DNA from 2 places in the Kitasatospora sp. NPDC056783 genome. Region 2 is predicted to be linked to the other one. Evidence: riboswitches for the same ligand, from Rfam matches in the RefSeq annotation. Region 2 holds a riboswitch; the other holds the start of a gene.

Region 1 (3,200 bases), on a different contig from region 2:
CGTCGGCCGTCTGCACGCACCCTATGGCGCGGCACCGGCCGCCGCCACGGCGACGTGCCTTGATCCGGACCCGCTCAGGCCCGGGTGTGGAAGGGCATCACCCGGGTGAGCAGCCACTCGACCACCGGGTCGTCGGCGAGGTCGAGCAGTACGAGGTGGACGCCGCCGGGCAGCGGCGCGGTTCCCAGCGCTCGCCCGAGTGCCTCGTTCACCGCGGCCGGCTCGGCGGGCGCCGCGGGGTCCAACTGGACGCCCACGAACATCACGGTCGGCTCGCCCTCGATGCTGGCCAGCGCCCTGCGGGCGGTCAACACCCCGGGCAGTGCCGACAGTTCGGCCCGGCAGACGGCCAGGAAGTGCTCCGGGTCCTCGCCCGGCACCGGCTCGCGCAGCGCCACCCGGCCGCCGGTCGGCGCCGCCGGGTCCTCCCAGCGCTCCTCGCGCGGCCCGCGGCGCAGCTCCGCGACCCCCTGCGGCGGCACCGGGATGCCCACCGCGGCCTCCGGGTTCACCGCGATGCCCACGCCCAGCGGCAACCCCCGGGCGAACTCCCAGGCCGGCGCGACCGCGAAGGCCATCCCCGGCGCCTGCTGGAGGAACACCTCCTGCGAGGAGAACACCGGCACGTACGGGTCGCCGGCCAGCTCGATGGTCGGCAGGTCCAGCGACTGCCCCTGCGGGTCGGCCCCGGCCGGCAGCGGCACCCACACCTGGCTGCGGGCCAGCACCTCGATCACCCGCGGGGTCGCGCCCGGATCGCCCAGGGCCGCGGTCAGCACCTGCTCCAGCTCGTTGGCCGGCCAGGAACCGCCCGTCGGCGCCTCCTCCGGTCCGCCCCACCCCTGCTGCTGCTCCACCGGGTACCCCATGCGCCGCCGATTCCGCCCTCTGCCGGTCGGCCGCCCTCTGCTGCGCCGACGCGCAGCAGTCTAGAGCCCGGGGGCCACGGGGTTAGGGCTCGTGTTCGGTACCGCGCCGTGTGACCGGGTCCCCTCTCCCCTCGTCGCCCGGGACGTGCCATGATGTCCGCGTCCGACGGCATGCGCCGCGGGCCCCCACAACTCCATACCGGCCGCTCGAACCCGCGCGGGAGAGCCCGGAGTGCCGTCCCACGGCACGAGCCGGCGCCGAAGGAGCAAGTCCTCCCCGGAATCTCTCAGGCACCCCTACCGCACGGGTTAGGCACATCTGGAAAGCGGCGCCCGGCCCTGTCGGACGCCCACCCACGGTGCAAGCCGCCAAGCTGTCCCCCAAGCTGGAAACCAGCTGCGGGCAGCCGGGCGGTGAAGCTCTCAGGTTCGACGACAGATGGGGAGACCCACGCCGCCGCATGCCCGCGCGCAGGGTCGGCCCCCCAGCGGGTCCGGTCCGGCGCGTGCACCCCTGAGTGCCCCGACCGAGGAGTTCCTGGCCATGTCGTCCCTCCGCCTGACCGCGCTCGACGCGCTGCACCGCAGCCTCGGCGCCACCATGACCGACTTCGCCGGCTGGGACATGCCGCTGCGCTACGGCAGCGAGCGCGAGGAGCACCTCGCCGTCCGCACCAAGGCCGGCCTGTTCGACCTCTCGCACATGGGCGAGATCACCGTCACCGGCCCGCAGGCGGGCGAGATGCTGGACCACGCGCTGGTCGGCTTCGTCTCCGCGCTCGGCGAGCTGCGCGCCCGCTACACCATGATCTGCGCCGAGGACGGCGGCATCCTGGACGACCTGATCGTCTACCGCCTGCGCGAGGACGCCTTCCTGGTCGTCGCCAACGCCTCCAACGCCCAGCTGGTCCTCGACGAGCTGATCGCCCGCGCCAAGGGCTTCGACGCCGTCGTCACCGACGACCGCGACACCTACGCGCTGATCGCCGTCCAGGGCCCGGAGGCCACCGGCATCCTCGCCGCGACCACCGACGCCGACCTGCCCGGTCTGAAGTACTACGCGATCCTCCCGGCCGTGGTGTCCGGCCGCGAGGTGCTGCTCGCCCGCACCGGCTACACCGGTGAGGACGGCTTCGAGATCTTCTGCCACCCGGCCGACGCCGAGCCGGTCTGGCAGGCGCTGACCGCCGCCGGCGAGGGCCACGGCCTGGTCCCGTGCGGCCTGTCCTGCCGCGACACGCTGCGCCTGGAGGCCGGCATGCCGCTGTACGGCCACGAGCTGTCCACCGACCTCACCCCGTTCGACGCCGGCCTGGGCCGGGTCGTCCGCTTCGACAAGACCACCAACGAGGGCGCCTTCGTCGGCCGCAAGGCGCTGGAGCAGGCCGCCGCCGCGGCCGAGAGCAACCCCCCGAAGGTCCTGGTCGGCCTGGTCTCCGAGGGCAAGCGGGTGCCGCGCGCCGAGTACACCGTGGTCTCCACCGAGGGCGAGGCGATCGGCCGGATCACCTCGGGCTCGCCGTCCCCGACCCTGGGCAAGCCGATCGCGATGGCCTACGTCGACGCCGCCCACGCCGCCCCCGGCACCACCGTCGCGGTGGACGTGCGCGGCAAGCACGAGCCCGTCCAGGTCGTGGCGCTGCCGTTCTACAAGCGCGCCCGCTGAGCGCGCCCGCCGAGCCACGCCCGCCGAACCTTCGCAAGGCCCCGGTTTTCCCGTACACGCACGTCGCAGCCGTCCGAGCGGCGGCCCGCTTCGCCGTGCCCGCTTCCCATCCTGGAGAATGACGCCATGAGCAACCCCCAGCACCTGCAGTACACCAAGGAGCACGAGTGGCTGACGGCCGCCGAGGACGGTGTCTCCACGATCGGCATCACCAAGCACGCCGCCGACGCGCTCGGTGACATCGTCTACGTGCAGCTGCCCGAGGTCGGCGACACCGTGACCGCCGGCGAGACCTGTGGCGAGCTGGAGTCGACCAAGTCGGTCAGCGACCTGTTCTCCCCGGTGACCGGCGAGGTCACCGAGGTCAACCAGGACGTCCTGGACGACAACAGCCTGGTCAACAGCGCCCCGTTCGAGGGCGGCTGGCTGTTCAAGGTGCGCGTCGAGGCCACCGACGAGCTGCTCAGCGCGGACGCCTACACCGCCCTCATCGGCGGCTGAGACACCTGACCGGGGCGGTCACCGCGCGGCGGCCGCCCCGCCCCAGCCGCGGCCCCCTTTCCTCCTCCACCGGGAAGACCACCACCATGACGGTTCTCAACCAGTCCCTGCACGCCCTCGACCCGGAGATCGCCGCCGCGGTCGACGCCGAGCTGCACCGCCAG
Region 2 (3,200 bases):
TCGACGGGGGCGAGGTACTTGCGGATCACCGGGCGTTCCTCCCGGAGGGTGACCTCCTCGACGGCCTCGGCGACCTCCTTCTCGGTGAGGCCGGCGCGCTCGGCCTCACCGACCGGCATCCGCTCGACCCGGACGCGCTCGTGGACCAGCGGGACGCGGCGCTCGACCTGTTCGGTCGTGACGTACTTGCGCAGCTTCGCGGTGCCGATGGTGTGCCACTCGGTGGTGACGTCCAGCCGTTCCTCCCGGCGGGTGATCTCGACCGGGCTGCCGGCGGGGGTGGACGGGATGGCGGCGGTCCGTGGCGCGGCGGTGGCCGCGGCGGGTGCCGGTGCCGGGGCGGGCTGCGACCGGTGCTTCGGCTCCACCACCGGCGCCGTGGGGGCGGGCGCCGGGGAAGCGGCGGCGGGAGCGGGGGCGCCGAGGGTGCGCGGGTCGGCCTCCGGGACGGCTCCGCCGGCGTCGGTCACGGCCGGGGCGACGGGAGCGACGGAGGCCCTGACCGGCGCGGGCTCGGCGGGGCGCTCGGGGTGGTGGAAGGTGAGCGACTTGGCGGGGGCCGCCGCGGTCGACGCGGTGGCGGCCGCGGTGGTGCCGAAGTCGAGGTCGGGCTGCTCGGCGCGGCGCCCGTCCTCGCCGTTCGGGCGGCCGTCCACCGGGGTGTCGAGTCCGTAGTAGCGGTAGAGCTGGAGTTCCTGGGCGGGGGACAGGTGCTGGCCGACGCCGAAGTCCGGCGACTCCTTGACCAGTGACTTGTCGTAGGGCACCCGGAGCTCGTCGCCGGCGAACTCGCTCGTGGTCAGCGGGACGAAGGCGTCCCGGCCGAAGATGCCGGTCCGGACCGCGGCCCACTCGGGCCGGCCGGTGGCGTCGTCCAGGTAGACCTCGTCGACCGTGCCGATCTTGTCTCCGTTGCGGTCGACGGCCCTGTGGCCGATGAGGTCCCGGGGGTCGATGTCGGTCTGCACTCATTCCTCCAGTGCGCTGGGCTGCGGAACTCCCGCGGGAAGGCGGCCGGAGCACCCGTTCCGTCCGCCACTTCACACCAAAAGCCATGAACCGGACGAACGCGACCGGGGTGCGCCGGACGGGCTGCGCACTGGACCGTCCGAGGGAACGCGCGTAGACCCCGAGTGACCTGATGCACCGGTGATCCGAGGGCCTCCCGCTGGTAATCTGGGCCGCGACCGCCGAGCCCGCTCGGGAGAGTCCCCGGCAGCGAAAACCGCTGGTCGGGGCGCCGAAGGAGCAACTCCTCCCCGGAATCTCTCAGGCATCCGTACCGTGCGGGCTAGGTCACTCTGGAAAGCAGGGCAGGAGCGCCGGCGCGGGAGCCGACGACCACCACCCTCACCGACGGTGCAAGCCGACGAAGCGCCACAGCGCGACGTGCGGGCGAAGCTCTCAGGTCCCGATGACAGAGGGGGAGGCCTTTCGGGTCCGTCCGCCCAGGCCGGTCCGCTGTCCGCAGCGGCGTTGGCCGGCCGGCGTGCGTACCCCCGCCGGTCCGTGACCAGGAGGCCTCGACCACCATGAACGCCCAGCCGAACGCGGGACGCCCCACCAGCGCCTCGACCCTCACCGAGCTTGAGCTGGCCAGCCCCTTCGAGAACCGCCACATCGGCCCCGACGCGGCCGCGCAGGACAAGATGCTGGCGTCCGTGGGCTACGGCTCGCTGGACGAACTCGCCGCCACCGCGGTGCCCGAGGCGATCCGCTCCATCACCGCCCTGGACCTGCCCGGGGGCCGGACCGAGGCCCAGGTCCTCGCCGAGCTGCGTGAGCTGGCCGGCCGCAACCAGGTGCTCCAGCCGATGATCGGCCTGGGCTACTACGGCACCTTCACCCCGCCGGTGATCCTGCGCAACGTCATGGAGAACCCGGCCTGGTACACCGCCTACACCCCGTACCAGCCGGAGATCTCGCAGGGCCGTCTGGAGGCGCTGCTCAACTTCCAGACCCTGGTCTCCGACCTGACCGGCCTGCCGACCTCCGGCTCGTCGCTGCTGGACGAGGGCACCGCGGCCGCCGAGGCGATGGCGCTGGCCCGCCGCGTCACCAAGGTCAAGGGCGGTGTCTTCCTGGTCGACGCCGAGACCCTGCCGCAGACCGTCGCGGTGATCAACACCCGCGCCGTGCCGACCGGTGTCGAGGTCGTCGTCGCCGACCTGTCCGAGGGCATCCCGGCCGAGATCGTCGAGCGCGGCGTCTTCGGCGTGCTGCTCCAGTACCCCGGCGCCACCGGTGTGGTCCGCGACCTCGCCCCGGTGATCGAGCAGGCGCACGGCCTGGGTGCCATCGTCGCCGTCGCCGCCGACCTGCTCGCGCTGACCCTGCTCAAGTCCCCGGGCTCGCTGGGCGCCGACATCGCCTGCGGCACCTCGCAGCGCTTCGGCGTGCCGATGGGCTTCGGCGGCCCGCACGCCGGCTACCTGTCGGTGCGCGCCGAGTACGCCCGCTCGCTGCCCGGCCGCCTGGTCGGCGTCTCCGTCGACGCCGACGGCAACCGCGCCTACCGCCTGGCGCTCCAGACCCGCGAGCAGCACATCCGCCGCGAGAAGGCGACCAGCAACATCTGCACCGCCCAGGTGCTGCTCGCCGTGATGGCCTCGATGTACGCCGTCTACCACGGCCCGGACGGCCTGGCCGACATCGCCCGTCGCACCCACCGCTACGCCGCCGCCCTCGCGGAGGGCCTGAAGGCCGGCGGCGTCGAGCTGCTGCACGGCGAGTTCTTCGACACCGTCACCGCCGTCGTCCCGGGCCGCGCCGCCGAGATCGCCGCCGCCGCCCGCGCCAACGGCATCAACGTGTACCAGGACGGCGAGGACCGGATCTCGGTCTCCACCGACGAGACCACCACCCGCGAGCACCTGGCCGGCGTCTGGGCCGCGTTCGGCGTCGAGGGCGTGGAGGTCGCCGAGAGCGCCGAGGCGCTGCCCGCCGCGCTGCTGCGCGAGGACGAGTACCTGACCCACCCGGTCTTCCACAGCCACCGCTCGGAGACCGCCATGCTGCGCTACCTGCGCCGCCTGTCGGACCGGGACTACGCGCTGGACCGCGGCATGATCCCGCTGGGCTCCTGCACCATGAAGCTCAACGCGACCACCGAGATGGAGGCGGTGACCTGGCCGGAGTTCGGTCAGCTGCACCCCTTCGCGCCGATCGACCAGGCCCAGGGCTTTCTGACCCTGATCCGC

The links. A riboswitch is a leader RNA that binds a small molecule or an ion and turns the genes downstream of it on or off. The one in region 2 is predicted to bind glycine.
Region 1: linked by a shared signal. The riboswitch ahead of gcvT (glycine cleavage system aminomethyltransferase GcvT) and the one ahead of gcvP (aminomethyl-transferring glycine dehydrogenase) in region 2 are both predicted to bind glycine.

The regions. Positions count from the first base shown of each region.
Region 1 is NZ_JBHUAF010000367.1:1,275-4,474, reverse strand. Features, by position in the region: gene ACFRMQ_RS33650 (enhanced serine sensitivity protein SseB C-terminal domain-containing protein) at 75-869, opposite strand; glycine riboswitch at 1,078-1,182, shown strand; gene gcvT (glycine cleavage system aminomethyltransferase GcvT) at 1,414-2,535, shown strand; gene gcvH (glycine cleavage system protein GcvH) at 2,662-3,036, shown strand; gene glyA (serine hydroxymethyltransferase) at 3,123-3,200, shown strand, end outside.
Region 2 is NZ_JBHUAF010000533.1:87-3,286, forward strand. Features, by position in the region: partial or broken gene ACFRMQ_RS38550 (YsnF/AvaK domain-containing protein) at 1-470, opposite strand, end outside; partial or broken gene ACFRMQ_RS38555 (PRC-barrel domain-containing protein) at 585-968, opposite strand; glycine riboswitch at 1,192-1,295, shown strand; gene gcvP (aminomethyl-transferring glycine dehydrogenase) at 1,533-3,200, shown strand, end outside.